4 regions of the Bradyrhizobium betae genome follow, and region 3 is predicted to be linked to each of the others. Evidence: predicted binding sites of a transcription regulator. Region 3 holds the regulator's gene; each other region holds the start of a gene.
What was found. Region 3 encodes LexA, which represses DNA repair genes until DNA is damaged. Its sites were predicted from a motif close to TGTTCNNNNTGTGTTCNG; they were not measured.

Region 1 (3,843 bases), 2.1 Mb from region 3:
ATTGCGGCGCCGGCTGCTTGCCGGCGACGATAACGTTGATGCGGTTATAGGTGCGCAGGCAGTGGTCGGCGATCCAAAGCAGCGTGTTGGCATCCGGAGGGAAGTAGATGCGGACGATATCGGCCTTCTTGTTGGCGACGAGATCGACGAAGCCGGGGTCCTGATGACTGAAGCCGTTATGGTCCTGACGCCAGACATGCGAGGTCAGAAGATAGTTGAGCGAGGCGATCGGCCGCCGCCACGGCAGATGCCGCGTCACCTTCAACCATTTGGCGTGCTGGTTGAACATGGAATCCACGATGTGGATGAAGGCCTCGTAGCAGGAGAAGAAGCCGTGGCGACCGGTGAGGAGGTAGCCTTCGAGCCAGCCCTGGCAGAGATGCTCGCTCAAGACCTCCATCACGCGGCCATCCTGCGCGAGATGCACGTCGTAAGGTTCGATCGGCTCCATCCAGACCCGCTCGGTTTCGTCGAACACTGCATCTAACCGGTTTGACGCCGTCTCGTCCGGACCCATGATGCGGAAATTGCGCTCGGCGGCGTTGAGGCGAATGACATCGCGCAGGAATTTTCCGAGCTCGCGCGTCGCTTCTCCCGTGACACTGCCGGGCTGCGGCACCTCGACCGCGAAGCTGCGGAAATCCGGCAGCTTCAGTTCTTTCTTCAACAGCCCGCCATTGGCATGCGGATTGGCGCCCATGCGGCGATGGCCCTCGGGCGCCAGCGCCTGAAGCTCGGGGATCAGCGCGCCGCTCGCGTCGAACAGTTTTTCCGGCTCGTAGCTGCGCATCCAGTCTTCGAGAATCGTCAGATGCGCAGGGTTTTCGCGGCAGCCCGCCACCGGCACCTGATGCGCGCGCCAGAAACCCTCGACCTTTTTGCCGTCGACCTCTTTCGGGCCGGTCCAGCCCTTCGGGCTGCGCAGCACGATCATCGGCCAGCGCGGCCGCTCAATCGTCTTTCGGCCGTCGCGGGCGTGCTGCTGGATCGAACGGATGCTGGCGAATGCGACGTCGAACGCATCCGCCATGGCCTGGTGCATCAGCTGGGGATCGGAGCCTTCGACGAACAGCGGCTCGTGGCCGAACCCGCGGAAGAGATCGCGGATCTCCTCGTCGCGCATCCGCCCGAGCACGGTGGGATTGGCGATCTTGTAGCCGTTGAGGTGCAGGATCGGCAGCACCGCGCCGTCGTGCACGGGATTGAGGAACTTGTTGGAGTGCCAGGACGCCGCGAGCGGGCCGGTCTCGGCCTCGCCGTCGCCGACGACGCAGGCGACGATCAGGTCGGGATTGTCGAGCGCAGCACCATAGGCGTGCACCAGCGCATAGCCGAGCTCGCCGCCCTCGTGGATCGAGCCCGGCGTCTCCGGCGCCGCATGGCTCGGAATGCCGCCGGGGAAGGAGAACTGCCTGAACAGCTTGCGGAGCCCGTCCGTATCGCGCGCGATGTTCGGGTAGATCTCGCTGTAGCTGCCTTCGAGATAGGTGTTGGCGACCATGCCGGGGCCGCCATGGCCGGGACCGCAGACATAGAGCACGCTGAGATCCATCGCACGGATGACGCGGTTGAGATGGGCGTAGATGAAATTCAGGCCGGGCGTCGTGCCCCAATGGCCGAGCAAACGCGGCTTGATGTGCTCAGGCCGCAAGGGCTCGCGCAGCAGCGGGTTGTCCAGCAGATAGATCTGTCCGACGGAAAGGTAGTTCGCGGCGCGCCAGTAGCGATCGAGCAGATCGAGGTCGCTGCGCGCTAAGGCCGATTGTTGTTGATTTTTCATATTCCTGCCGACTTTCACCCCAGCGACCGTCACCAACTTTGTTCCGGCACGATTGATCCCTGTTTGCCATCAAACGGGATCGCTGTGACGGGCGTGTTGCGTGATGTCAAAAGACCGCGCCCGAAATTTGGGCGGCTACTGTGCATGGGGTTGTTTTCGAGCTTTTCGTTCTTGTTCTTGATTTGTTCCAGCTGCGTGCTATCTTGGCTTTATGAGTCGAGCATCCTCTCGTGCCCTCAAGCACCCGCCGGTCACGGCGCCCTCCGAGCCGGCGGGTGCGCCTTCCGATTTTCCTGTCGCTTTCCCCGAGCTGGCTGTCGCCATCGACAGCCAGCGCAGGCGCGGGCGGGGCGCGCAATCCAACGCCAGCGGCCGCTACGAGGCCGAGGCGCGGGTCGCCTTCGACGATGGCTGGCAGAGCCTGGAAGAGCTGCCGCCGTTCAAGACCACGGTGGCCGTCGACACCTCGCGCAAGGTGATCACCCGCAACGAGTCGCCCGACATCGGCTTCGACCGCTCGATCAATCCCTATCGCGGCTGTGAGCACGGCTGCGTCTACTGCTTCGCGCGTCCAACCCATGCCTATCTCGGCCTGTCGCCGGGGCTCGACTTCGAGTCGAAACTGTTCGTCAAGCCGGAGGCGCCAGCGCTGCTCGAAAGGGAGCTCGCCGCACCCGGCTACGAGCCGCGGATGATCGCGATCGGCACCAACACCGATCCCTATCAGCCGATCGAGCGCGAGGGAAAGATCATGCGCGGCATTCTGGAGGTGCTTGAGCGCGCCGGCCATCCCGTCGGCATCGTCACCAAATCGGCGCTGGTGACGCGCGACATCGACATTTTGTCGCGGATGGCCAAGCGCAACCTTGCCAAGGTTGGTATCTCCGTCACCTCGCTCGATCCGAAACTGGCCCGCACCATGGAACCGCGGGCGTCGACGCCGTCGAAGCGGCTGGAGGCGCTGAAGCAGCTCTCGGACGCAGGCATTCCGACAACCGTGATGGTCGCCCCCGTGATCCCCGCGCTGAACGATTCCGAGATGGAGCGCATTCTGGATGCGGCGGCGCATGCTGGCGTCAAGGAAGCCTCTTACATCCTGCTGCGGCTGCCGCTGGAGGTGCGCGATCTCTTCCGCGAATGGCTGATGGCGAACTATCCGGATCGCTACCGCCACGTCTTCACGCTGATCCGCGACATGCGCGGCGGCCGCGACTACGACGCAAAATGGGGCGAGCGGATGAAGGGCACTGGCCCGATGGCCTGGACCATCGGCCGCCGCTTCGAGATCGCCTGCGACAGGCTCGGGCTCAACAAGCGCCGCGCGAAACTGACGACGGATCACTTTGCGAGGCCGAAGCCGGACGGCGCTCAGCTCAGCCTGTTCTAGTACGAATGCAAATGAGGCGTAACATGAGTCAAGACGTCCCGGGCCCGATTCCGCGGCTCACAGTCATCACGCTGGGCGTGAGTGACATGCGCGCCAGCATCGCCTTTTACGACGCGCTCGGTTTTTCGCGCCGCCTCAAGGCGACCGGAGAGGCCGTTGCCTTTTTCGACACCGGCGGTCCGGTGCTCGCACTGTTTCCCTGGGATCAGCTCGCGGCGGACGCCGTCTCGCTCGACAAGCCGAGGCCAACGACCTTCCGCGGCATGACGCTGGCCTGGAACTGCGCCACGCGCGAGGAGGTCGACACCGTGCTCGCCTTCGCCGTTGGCAAGGGCGCTGCGCTGTTGAAGCCCGCGCACGAGACCGATTATGGCGGCTATTCCGGTTATTTTGCCGATCCCGACAGCCATCCCTGGGAAGTTGTGGTCGCGCCGGGCATCGAGGTGGGAGAGGACCGCCGGGTGCATCTGGCGGAGTAGACCACTCTCCTGAATAACGGGAATTGTCCGGGGTTCCCGGTTGCGCAAGCAAGGCCTCTTGCGCACGATCCCGGCCATGATTCGGGACAAGTCAGTCGGGAAGCCAGCCAAAGACGCGCCAAAGAAGGACGCCGGCAAGAGGGCCGCGCCCGCGAAGGCGAGCTTTCGCCGCGAGCGTGCGCTGATCAAGCGCGGGG
Region 2 (3,843 bases), 2.0 Mb from region 3:
TCTTCCACAAGGGGGACAGCAAGACCGTGACGTTGGCGCTTGGCGAGTTGCCGAACGAGCAGCAGGCAAAGTCCGATGAGGGCAAGGCGCAGCCGAACGTCGGCTCGCCGCGCCTCGGGCTCAGCCTGGCTCCGGCCGGCGACGTCCAGGGCGCGGGCCAGAAGGGCGTCGTCGTCACCGAGGTCGACCCGCAGGGGCCGGCCGCGCAACGCGGCATCCAGACCGGCGACGTCATCCTCAATGTCGGCGGCAAGCCCGTCGCCAATGTCGGCGAGGTCCGCGCCGAGCTGGCGCAGGCCAAATCGTCCGGCAAGAACAGCGTGCTGTTGCAGGTGAAGAGTGCGGAGGCGACCCGGTTCGTCGCGGTGCCGCTCGCGTAAGCCGAGCTCGTCCAGCGTAAATCCAAGAAGGCGGCCCTCGGGCCGCCTTTTCGCGTGCGCATCCGAGATACCCACAGGCTGCCGATAACATTCGCGTTAACGGCAGCAATCATGACCGGTTCGTCCGAAAAAGCCTCGTTCGATCGTCACAGTTCGGATGCGTGTTGGGCTTTGGCGCCAATGACGACGCCAAGGCGAATTGCAGGAGTGGAACTCCGAACGTCGGGCCGTCCTGTGGAGCCTGACGTTTGCATTTGATCGGTGCCGACATGGATCGATTGAAGCTCTCGCTGAGGTGTGCGCTGCTGGCAGCGCCGATCGTGATGACGACCGGAAGTGCGCTCGGGCGCGACGATGGCCGCTACGCCAATTCAGCTCTCAAACCCTGGTTCGACAGCCTTCGCAGCCATCTCGGCCCGTGCTGCTCGGATGCAGACGGATTTGCGGTATCCGATCCCGATTGGGAATCGCATGACGGACACTACCGCGTGCGGCTCGACGGGCAGTGGGTCGACGTGCCTGACGAGGCTGTCATCACCGAGCCGAACCGTGCCGGCCGCACCATGGTGTGGCCGGTCAAAACCGCGTTCGGGATATCCATCCGCTGTTTCATGCCGGGCAGCATGATCTGACGCTGCGTCACCGTTTGCTGGATTTGCGCTTCGAGCTCTTCGTCGTCTTCTTGGTTGTCTTCCCAGCTGTTTTCTTGGTCGTCTTTCGCTTCGACGCCTTCTTCGGGACTTTCTTGCCCTTCGCGCGCGCTTCCGACAGGCCGATTGCGATCGCCTGCTTGCGGCTCTTCACGCGTCCACCACGGCCGCCAGGGCCGCTTTTCGCGACGCCCTTCTTGTAACGACGCATCTCCCGCTCGACATCATCGCCGGCGCTGCGGGAATAACGGCGCTTCGTTGCCTTGCGTGCCATCGACTCTCTCCCTTGGCCAAGGGAAAGAACCGTAGCGCTGACGCAACGTTCCAGGCGCGCGCCTCAGAACGAGTTCGCCAGCTCGATCTCCGCCTCGAGCACCTGGATGCGGTGTGCGGCCTCGGCGGAGGACAGATCCCGATTGTATTGCGCGGGCTGATAGGCCTCCTCGCTCAGCCGCTTCAACCTCAGGCCCTGTGCCCGCGTCATCTGCCCCGCGAGGAAAGCCCTGGCGTCATATTTACCCTGAACCTGCATCTGACCTCTCCGTTCTGGAATCGTGGCTTGACTATATGTTCTTATTTTGTTCTAACAAGCCATGGACAACAGAATTAATGAAATGCGGCGTAAAATCAGTGCCTTGAGGCTGGCGATGGCCGATGTCGAGGCGTCTGTGCGCGAGCTCGTCGAGCGCGATCGCGACTGCACGGAAAAGGCCCTGGCGCAGATGGATCTGCGCCGGAAAATCAACCTGCTGATCGGCGAATGGAAGGCTGCCGGCGGCGGCGATGTCCTGCCTGACGTCCGCGACCGGGTGCGCCTTCGTCCCGTCAAGACAGCCAGCAATCCCCTGCGTGCGATCGCGCGCCGCTGAAGGCTTTGGGAGCGCGCGTTGCGTGTTGATCGCGGGTTCCATTCTCATGAAAGATTTGTCATTCGCCGCTTCATCCGACGTTCATGCCGGTCTTGCGAGGATGAACCGCATCAACACGGGAACTCCGATATGGGTAAGGTCGTCTTTCTCTATCGCTCGCTGGCCTATCGCAACGCGGCCGCGGACATGCTGCGCAAGGCACGCAAGCTGCCGCGCGGCGCCGAGCGGAGCGCAGCCCGACGCTACGCGCGGGCGCTGCGCGATCTCTCGCAAACGGAAGCATGGCTGGAAGGACGTCTCGCCGACGAGTCTCGGCCGATGACGCGTATGAGGGTCGTCGCGTCGCGCTAACCTGAAGCCCGCTGAAGAGCTTCGGAGGGAGCCGCGTCGAACTTTCCCGGGGTGGTCGGCGAAACGCCCTTCCGCGTCAGCGGCACCTCGAGACGGCACAACAGGCCTTCGGGCCGCCAGTTGAATTCCGCCTGTCCGCCGAGCTGGGACTCGACACTGGCAAGAAGGCTCCGCGTACCGAAGCCGCGGGACTTCGGTGTGCCCACCAGCGGACCGCCGGTCTCGTCCCAAGTCAGCGTGAGATGGTCGTCCTCGACCTGCCAGCCGATCGCGAGCCGTCCCGACCGCGTCGACAGCGCGCCATACTTCGCCGAGTTGGTGAAGAGCTCATGCAGCGCCAGCGCCAGCGTCTGCGCGGTCGCCGGCAGCAACTGAACCTCGGGACCCGCCAGCTTGATCTGGCCGCCGAGCGAATAGGGTGCAAGTTCCTCATCGATCAGCTTGGAGAGCTCGGCGCCTTGCCAGCTCGACAGTGACAGGATCGTGTGGACGCGCGCCAGCGCATTGATGCGTCCCTCGACGGCGTTGACATAAGCCTTGACCTCGTCGGCACGGGTGAGGCGCACGATCGATTGCGCCAGCGCCAGCGCATTCTTGGCGCGATGGTCGACCTCGCGGGCCAGCAGATTCTGTCTCTCTTCCGCGCGCTTTCGTTCGGTGATGTCCACGGTTACGCCGCTCACCCGCACGACGCGGCCGCTCGGGTCCAGCGTGGCAGCCGCGGTGCCGACGCACCAGCGCACCTCGCCGTCGGGACGGCTGACGCGAAACTCTCCTTCATAGGCGTGCGTCCCCGTATTGAACGCGGCAATAGCCTGACTGAACTGGTCGGCATCATCAGGGTGCAGCAACGCCTGGATGTTCGCCGAGGTGACGTTGAAGCTCTCGGGCGTCACGCCAAAAATGCGATACTGGCCGTCGTCCCACATCCAGTCGCCGTTGACCCAGTCCCAGTCCCAGGACCCCATCTTGCCGGCGGCAATCGCCATGCTGCGCCGCTCTTCGCTTTCGCGCAGCCTTGCGGTGGAGTTCTCCAGCTCCGCCGTGCGGGCGCGCACGCGGTCCTCGAGATCCTGGTTCAACCGTTCAAGCTCGCGGGTCTTGCGATAAAGCTCGGCGAACACCTTGACCTTGGCGCGCAGCACCTCCGGCACGACCGGGACCGGAACGTAGTCGACCGCGCCCATTTCGTAGCCGCGCAACCGGTCGATGTCGCTGACCTGGATCGCCGAGATGAAGATCATCGCGGTCTTCTGGAAGCGCGGATGCTCGCGAATCATCGCGGCGAGCTCGAAGCCGTCGAGCTCGGGCATGCAGACGTCGACCAGAATCACCGCGATCTCGGTCTTGAGCAGCACCTCCAGCGCCTCGCGGCCCGACGAGGCGGTCACGAGGTTCTCGCCGAGCTCCTTCAGGATCACCTCATAGGCGAGCAGCTTGGCCGGCTGGTCGTCGACGAGGAGGATGTTGACCTTTTCGTGGTCCATTCGCAGGTCCAAACTCAACGGTGCAGCCACATGCGGATCGCAAGCAGCAATTGGTCGGTGTTGACGGGTTTGGCGAGGTAGTCGGACGCGCCGGCCTCCAGGCATT
Region 3 (3,843 bases):
GCGCCGGATGTCAGTCCGGTCAAGCAGCCGGGGACGTGACCGATGCTGGCCGTGGCGCTCGTCGTTCTCGTCCTTGCCGCGGCTATTCCCGTGCCGGTCTGTCTCGCCTTCGGGATCATGCCGAGGCGGATCTGACGCTTCCTCGCTAACAGTAAATGCTGAAGCAGGATATTTCATCCTGCTCGTCGCTACTTTGCCTCCGCGCCCGCGCTCGGTTAGAACTCTCGCCGCTGATTTGCCCAAGCGGGCGTAGCTGGAGTTTTCACTCGTGGCCCTCATGCCGGTTTCTGACGCGCTTGCCGCGGTGCTCGCGGGTACAGAGCCGCTGCCTGAAGAAACGATCGCGCTCGACCAGGCCTTTCACCGTGTGCTCGCGCGCGATGTCGCGGCGCGGCGGACGCAGCCGCCGCAGGCGATGTCGGCGATGGACGGCTATGCGGTGCGCGCGGCCGATGCGGCCGGGATCGATTCCCAACTGACCGTGATCGGCGAGGTCGCGGCGGGCCGCCCGTTTGCAGGAACGGTCAGCGCCGGCGAAGCGGTGCGGATATTCACCGGGGGCGTCGTTCCTGATGGCGCCGACGCCGTCGTGATCCAGGAGGATACGGTTGCCGAGGGCAAGCGCGTCACGATCAAGGAAGCAGCCATGATCGGGCGTCACATCCGGCCCGCTGGCGTCGACTTCTCGGAAGGCGACGTGCTGTTGCACCAGGGAGCCCGCCTCACCGAGCGCGACCTCGCGCTCGCCGCCGGCATGAATCACCCGCATTTGCCCGTCCGCCGCCGTCCGAAGGTCGCCATCCTCGCCACCGGCGACGAGCTGGTGATGCCGGGCAGCACGCCGGGTCCCGGCCAGATCGTCTATTCCAACGGCTACGCCCTGCACGCGCTCGCCCGCAGCGAGGGCGCCGACACCATCGACCTCGGTATTGCCGCCGACACGCTTGCAGCAACCACAGCCGGCATCCGGCGTGCCCGCGAGAGTGGCGCCGATATCCTGATCACGACCGGCGGTGCCTCGGTCGGCGACCATGATCTGGTCCAGCAGGCGCTGCGGGACGAAGGCGTCTCGATGGCGTTCTGGAAGATCGCGATGCGGCCGGGCAAGCCGATGATGAACGGGCGGCTCGGGTCGATGCGCGTGATCGGCCTGCCCGGCAATCCCGTGTCATCCTACGTTTGCGGCTTCCTGTTCATGGTGCCGCTGATTCGTGCGCTGTCGGGCCGTTCGGTGATTCATCATCGCCGCGAGCGCGCGGTGCTCGGCCGCGACATCGGCGCCAATGACCAGCGCGAGGATTATCTGCGCGCACGCCTCGAGTTGCGTGACGACGGCACGCTCGCTGCCATTCCCGTCAATCACCAGGATTCCTCGCTGCTTTCGAATCTCGCTGCGGCACAGGCACTTCTCGTGCGAGCGCCGTTCGCGGCGAAGGCCGAATCCGGCACGCCTTGCGAGGTGCTGCGACTGCCCGTCTGACCGCCTCGTTCGCATGCGTTCCGCGAACTTTGCAGCGTTCACGGTAAATTAAGCAGTTGCGGAACATGTATCGAACATATAGTGTCCGTTCATGATTTGTTTCGAGCATGTAGCGACTTACTGCTGAATTCAGCGTCTCGGAATCGGACGACATCAACCGGGGGATTTTGGTCGAGATGTTAACGCGCAAACAATACGAGCTTCTGCGATTCATCAGCGAACGGCTGAAGGAAAGCGGCGTGCCGCCCTCCTTCGACGAGATGAAGGACGCGCTCGATCTGCGCTCGAAATCAGGCATCCATCGCCTGATCACCGCGCTCGAGGAGCGCGGCTTCATCCGCCGGCTGCCGAACCGCGCCCGCGCCATCGAGGTGATCAAGCTGCCCGAGCTTCAGGCCGCCGCCGGCAGCCGCCGCGGCTTCACGCCGAGCGTCATCGAGGGCAATCTCGGCAAGGTGCGCACCACCTCAAGCGCATCCGCGGATGAGGGCGAGCGCCCCGTCGCCGTGCCCGTGATGGGCCGGATTGCAGCCGGCACGCCGATCGAGGCTTTGCAGACGCGCAGCCACACCATCAGCGTACCGCCTGACATGCTCGGCTCGGGCGAACATTACGCGCTGGAAGTGCGCGGCGATTCCATGGTCGAGGCTGGCATCCTCGACGGCGACATGGCGCTGATCCAGCGCAACGAGAGCGCCGACACCGGCGATATCGTCGTGGCATTGATCGACGACGAGGAAGCGACGCTCAAGCGCTTCCGCCGCCGCGGCGCCTCGATCGCTCTCGAGCCCGCCAATGCGGCCTATGAAGTGCGCATCCTGCCGCCCAACCGGGTGAAGATCCAGGGCAAGCTGATCGGGCTCTATCGCAAGTACTGAGCGAGTCCTGAGCCTGTCGCGCGACTGCCGATCGACGGCCGCGCGTTGAACGATTGGAGCGGACGATTGTCCGCTCCCGCTGGATAGTCTTTCTGGTTTCGCGCAGATTATCCGGCCCCTCTTCCAGCGCTACATCCTCGACACGCCGCACGAAGCAACGTTGCTTTGCGGCCTCAGGTTCGAGGAGAAGCCATGCGCAAGATCATCTCAAGCACGATCGCGGCGGCGCTGATCGCAGCATCAGCGTCGCAGGCCTTTGCCGCACAGGCACAGCACCCGATCCGCAAGGAGACGGTGGCCAGCCAGCCAATCCGCAATGCCCACAACGCGGTCGAGCAGCCCTCGCAACCGGGCTGGCAATATTCCGGCTGGTCGGCACCTGCTGGCCGCTGACACGCGCGGCCCTTATGCACGGAAGCAGGCATTGGTCCGGTGCATCCGGAAAAAGATAATGTGATCGCAGACTGCGGCGGCGAGCCGCAGATTTGCCTACAACCGGGCAGACGCTTGGTGCTTCCACTCTGATAGAGGCCTGTGCCTCAGAAGAGGCGCGGGCCGCTATCTCGCATGAGGAGCCCCCCGATGTGTGACTACAGCCTGCATGCCGTCGCATCGCGTCCCGCGGAAGTCGGCGAGACGATCGTCTCGACAACCTTCCGCGGCACCTCGACGCGCGGCTTTGCCTCCGCAGCAGATCCGGCCGTTGCGGTCTGCCTGTTGCCGGGAACGGAGCTCGCCTTCGCCGACAACGTCCGCTACGACAATCGCTGGATCTGGACGCGTAGCGTCAACTCCCGCGTCGGCAAGTTCGGCAAGATCGATCCGCACATTCCCGACCGTCATCATGACGCGATCGAATTCCCCGACGGCAAATACGTGCTGGTGACACAGCTCGTCGAAGGCCAGCACGCGACCGTGCTGCAACTGCCGGTGACACAGCCCCTTGGCGAGGGCAGGCCGCAGTCCAGCGCCGACGGCCGACAGAGCATCACCCGCTTGCCGATCGGCTGACGCAGCGATCCCCGGCCTTCCCTTCGGGTCGGGACACAGGATGGAAATTCCCATCGCCGGCCGAGGCCGGCGACACAGAATGGTTTGTGTCTCCAAAACCCGAGGCGGCGAAGCCAGCCCACCATCCCTCCCCGCCGCACGAAGTTTGCGCGGTCCTGCCTGAATTTTGAACGTCCGTTCCGCAAGCAAATGGCCGATGCTGTCCCGGTTGGCGTCTTGGCTGGTGTCTTGGCTCTTGGCGGCGGACACGTTCGATGAAGACCTTCATTCGCGTCGTTGAACTCTGGGTGCCCGACCGGACGCGGACGCGGCTGGAATTCGGCGGCGGCCTCTACAGCGAGGGGCTGTCAGCGTTCAAGGCCGCCAGCGAAGATTTGCGCTTCGGATATGACGAGGGCCTTCCCGGCAAGGCCTGGGCCTGCGGCCATCCCGTGATCCTCACCAAATTCGCCAACTCCTATTTCAAGCGGACCG
Region 4 (3,843 bases), 1.6 Mb from region 3:
CGGCAGGTGCACGACGACACGTTTTCCGCCGATGCGCGCGGCGATGCGGTCGATCAGCGCGGCGAGCTCGTCATTGTCGTGAACATGGGCGTCGAGATCGCGCTGCTCCTGCACCACGATCTCGGTACGGCTCGCCGACAGCCGCACCATGTCGAAGCCGAAGCCGGGATCGAGGGGATCGGCGAGCGCGTCGAGGCGTTCACGGAACAAGCGGTCGATGACCGCGCTTCGCGTCACCGGCCGCCCGGTCTCGACCATGATCGCGCGCACCGCGCCGTCGGTGCGGAAGAAGGCGGCCTCCAATCGCCGCGCACCTTTGCCCTGCTTCTCCATGGACGCGATCAATGTGTCGGCCAGGCGCGACAGCGTCATCGCGATCATGGTGTCGGTCGCGATCGGCTCGGCAAAGCGCTTCTCCACGATGTAATCGGGCAGCGGCTTGCGCGGATTGATCGGCGCATCGCCCTGCCCCAGCGCATGCGCGAGCAGCGTCGAGAACCGCGCGCCGAACCGCGCCGTGATCTCGCCCGGCGCGCGCGCGGCGACATCGCCGATGGTCTTCAGCCCGGCGCGGCGCAGGCCTGTGGTGATGGCCTCGCCGGCGCCGAGCGCGGACACTGGAAACCGGTCGATCGCCGCCGCTTCCCCGCCATCGGCAACGATGGTCCCGGACGTCTGCCGCGTCAGCGTGCGCGCACAGACCGAGGTCCCGGCAACGGCCGCGCTGACCGCAAAGCCTTGCCGGGCAAGCGCACGGACCAGAGTCTGCAACAATGCAGCCTCGCCGCCGAACAGATGCGCGCAGCCGGTGATGTCCAAAAACAAGCCGTGCGGCGGATCGAGCGCCACCAGTGGGGTGAAGCGGTCGCACCAGTCGGCGATGTCGCTGAGCGTCTTTGCGTCAGCTACCGCATCGGCGTCGAACACTTTCAAGTCCGGGCACATCGCCCGCGCATTGGCGAACGGCTGGCCGATATACAGCCCCAAACGCGACGCAGCGTCGTCCAGCGCATGGAGCACCAGCGCATTGTTGTCCTTGATGACGACGATGCATGGCTCTTGGTCCTTAACCAGCGCGCCGTTGAACCGCTGGATCCGGTCGATGGGCAGACGCGGCAGCCACAGGCTGAGGATGCGCCGACGGTTCACTGAACTGGCACTCATCACATTTCCATTCCATGATCCACCGGCCGCACGGGCCATGACGATTGCGCAACAGCTCGGCATCGAAGCGCGGCGCGCCCCATGCACTCCACATCGCGCCCGGCGGCGAATGCGCCGCGCGCAGCATCCACCGCGTCTCGGCGGTCGAGGGCAGCGGCTGCGCCGCCATCCGCAGCATCAGGCCGGTGACACCTGACGATTGCGCGGCCAGCGTCAGCTTGCGGCTCGCCACCAGATCAAACTGCCGCGTCTCACCCCAGAGCTCGAGTACGACGGCGCCGAGCGCATCGCAGGCGAGCGCATCGGCCGAGCTGCGCAGCGCGCTCTCGACATCGGCGGCGCGCACCATCACCACGCGGCGCGGATCGAGGCCGAGTTCGGCAAGCCCGCTCATCGACAGCGCACCGGTTTCCAGTTCCGAAAAATCCTGCCGCACCCACAGCAGCGGCCGCTGCGCCGAGACGCGGCCTGCGAGGCCCATGACGAACCCCGTCGCGGCCGTCCCCTGCCGCCCCTCGCAAAACACCTCGTGGATCACCGCGCGCGCGAGCCCGCCCTTCAGCGCGCTGTCGACCTCGCGATGGCCAAGCGCGACGTGATCGCGCTGATGGGCGACCTCCGCCGCCTCGATGCGCTCGATCTGGCCGCGCAAGGTCGCAAGCGCGCTTGTTCGTGCGCCGCTCATGCACGCCGCTCCTTCAGGGTGATTGCCGAGGCTCTCAAAAATAAGAACCTGCGGCTGGCTCATTTGTTCATGATATGTTCTAATATAAAGCTAACGGCGGTCCGGGAGTCAATCGAATTGGCATTCGGTCTGATTCATGAGCAGAATCAAAGGGATCCCACGATGGACGTACAACGCAAGCTGGAGATCCTGGCGGACGCCGCCAAATACGACGCGTCCTGCGCCTCCAGCGGCTCCGAGAAGCGGGATTCCAGCGACGGCAAGGGCATGGGCTCGACCGCGCCGGGCATGGGCATCTGCCACTCCTACGCGCCGGATGGACGCTGCATCTCCCTGCTCAAGGTGCTGCTGACCAACGCCTGCAATTACGATTGCCTCTATTGCGTCAACCGCGCCTCCAGCAACGTGCCGCGCGCCCGCTTCACCATCGACGAGGTGGTCAAGCTCACGCTCGACTTCTACCGGCGCAACTACATCGAGGGGCTGTTCCTCTCCTCCGGCATCATCCGCAGCCCCGATTACACCATGGAGCAGGTGGTCGGCGTCGCGCGCAAACTGCGCGAGGAGCATCACTTCCGCGGCTACATCCACCTCAAGACCATTCCGGAAGCCGACGACGCGCTGATCGCCGAAGCCGGCAGATATGCCGACCGCCTCTCCATCAACATCGAGATGCCCGAGGAGACGAGCCTGCAGCAATTCGCGCCGGAGAAGGACGTGCGCGCGATCCGCCGCACCATGGGCCGGCTGCGGCTGAAGCTGGACGAGGCCGAGGACAACCGCAGCGCAAGGACCAAGGCCAGGCCGCAACGTTTCGCGCCCGCCGGCCAAAGCACACAGATGATCGTCGGCGCAGATAGCGCCTCCGACCACACCATTCTCCACACCAGCGCCAATCTCTACGGCTCATACCGGCTGAGACGCGTCTATTACTCCGCCTTCAGCCCGATCCCCGATGCCAGCCGCGCGTTGCCCTTGCGCGCGCCGCCATTGCTGCGCGAGCACCGGCTCTACCAGGCCGACTGGCTGATGCGGTTCTACGGCTTCGACGTTGCGGAGATCGTCGACGACAGCGCCATGCTGCCGCTCGACATCGACCCCAAGCTCGCCTGGGCGCTGCGCAACCGCGACCGCTTCCCGCTCGACATCAACCGCGCCAGCCGCGAGGAGCTGCTGCGCGTGCCCGGCTTCGGCACCAAGACGGTCGAACGCATCATTGCAACGCGGCGCACCACCACGATCCGCGTTGCCGATCTGGCGCGGCTGCATGTTCCCCAGAAAAAGGCGCTGCCGTTCATCGTCCTCAGCGATCACCGGCCCGCCCCACATCGGCTAGATGCAGCCGGGCTCATCGAGCGGTTCAAGCCGAAGGCAACGCAACTGGGATTTGGCTTCTGATGCAGTACATCACCCTCGATACCGAAACCGATTTTGACGGCTGGCGCAAGGCCGCACGCAGCCTCGTGCTGCATCACATACAACCCACCGACATCACCTGGACCGTGCAGGGCGGCGAGGCGGAGCTGTTCGCACCGCCCGCACCGTCTCCGATCCTCGAGGTGAACGACGGCACCTTCAACGTATCAGGCAAATTCGTCGACCTCGCACAGTCAGCAATTCTGCACCGCGATCCCCAGCGTTTCGCCATCCTCTATCGCCTGCTCTGGCGATTGAAGGACAATCACGATCTCATCGAGGTCGCGACCGACCCTGATGTCGCGCAGGTCATTGCGATGGCAAGAGCGGTCCATCGCGACGAGCACAAGATGCATGCCTTCGTCCGCTTCCGCGAGATCGGCCGGGAACGGCAGGCGCATTATGTCGCCTGGTTCGAGCCGGAGCACCACATCGTCGAGCTCGCCGCGCCATTTTTCGCCAGGCGCTTTGCCGACATGCCCTGGTCGATCCTGACACCGGACCTGTGCGCGCATTGGGACGGTCACGCACTCTCGTTCACGCCGGGCGTCAGCAAGAGTGAAGCACCCGGCGAAGAC

Region 1: a site for LexA is predicted at 1,953-1,970, ahead of F8237_RS07285 (PA0069 family radical SAM protein). Genes of this name have one in related genera too.
Region 2: a site for LexA is predicted at 1,599-1,616, ahead of F8237_RS06855 (DUF3072 domain-containing protein). Genes of this name have one in related genera too.
Region 4: a site for LexA is predicted at 1,914-1,931, ahead of F8237_RS04920 (ImuA family protein). Genes of this name have one in related genera too.

The regions. Positions count from the first base shown of each region.
Region 1 covers NZ_CP044543.1:1,507,617-1,511,459, reverse strand. Annotated here, with positions in the region: gene F8237_RS07290 (phosphoketolase family protein) at 1-1,780, opposite strand, end outside; gene F8237_RS07285 (PA0069 family radical SAM protein) at 1,992-3,167, shown strand; gene F8237_RS07280 (VOC family protein) at 3,191-3,646, shown strand; gene F8237_RS07275 (ribonuclease HII) at 3,723-3,843, shown strand, end outside.
Region 2 covers NZ_CP044543.1:1,420,164-1,424,006, reverse strand. Annotated here, with positions in the region: gene F8237_RS06870 (Do family serine endopeptidase) at 1-380, shown strand, start outside; gene F8237_RS06865 (hypothetical protein) at 650-1,012, shown strand; gene F8237_RS06860 (DUF6496 domain-containing protein) at 1,020-1,304, opposite strand; gene F8237_RS06855 (DUF3072 domain-containing protein) at 1,368-1,562, opposite strand; gene F8237_RS36045 (hypothetical protein) at 1,678-1,899, shown strand; gene F8237_RS06845 (hypothetical protein) at 2,029-2,250, shown strand; gene F8237_RS06840 (sensor histidine kinase) at 2,247-3,737, opposite strand; gene F8237_RS06835 (HAMP domain-containing protein) at 3,752-3,843, opposite strand, start outside.
Region 3 covers NZ_CP044543.1:6,549,177-6,553,019, reverse strand. Annotated here, with positions in the region: gene F8237_RS31575 (hypothetical protein) at 1-39, shown strand, start outside; gene F8237_RS31570 (molybdopterin molybdotransferase MoeA) at 269-1,480, shown strand; gene lexA (transcriptional repressor LexA) at 1,657-2,358, shown strand; gene F8237_RS31560 (hypothetical protein) at 2,551-2,751, shown strand; gene F8237_RS36155 (hypothetical protein) at 2,941-3,369, shown strand; gene F8237_RS31550 (GAF domain-containing protein) at 3,624-3,843, shown strand, end outside.
Region 4 covers NZ_CP044543.1:987,699-991,541, forward strand. Annotated here, with positions in the region: gene F8237_RS04915 (Y-family DNA polymerase) at 1-1,164, opposite strand, end outside; gene F8237_RS04920 (ImuA family protein) at 1,067-1,849, opposite strand; gene F8237_RS04925 (putative DNA modification/repair radical SAM protein) at 2,012-3,247, shown strand; gene F8237_RS04930 (UdgX family uracil-DNA binding protein) at 3,247-3,843, shown strand, end outside.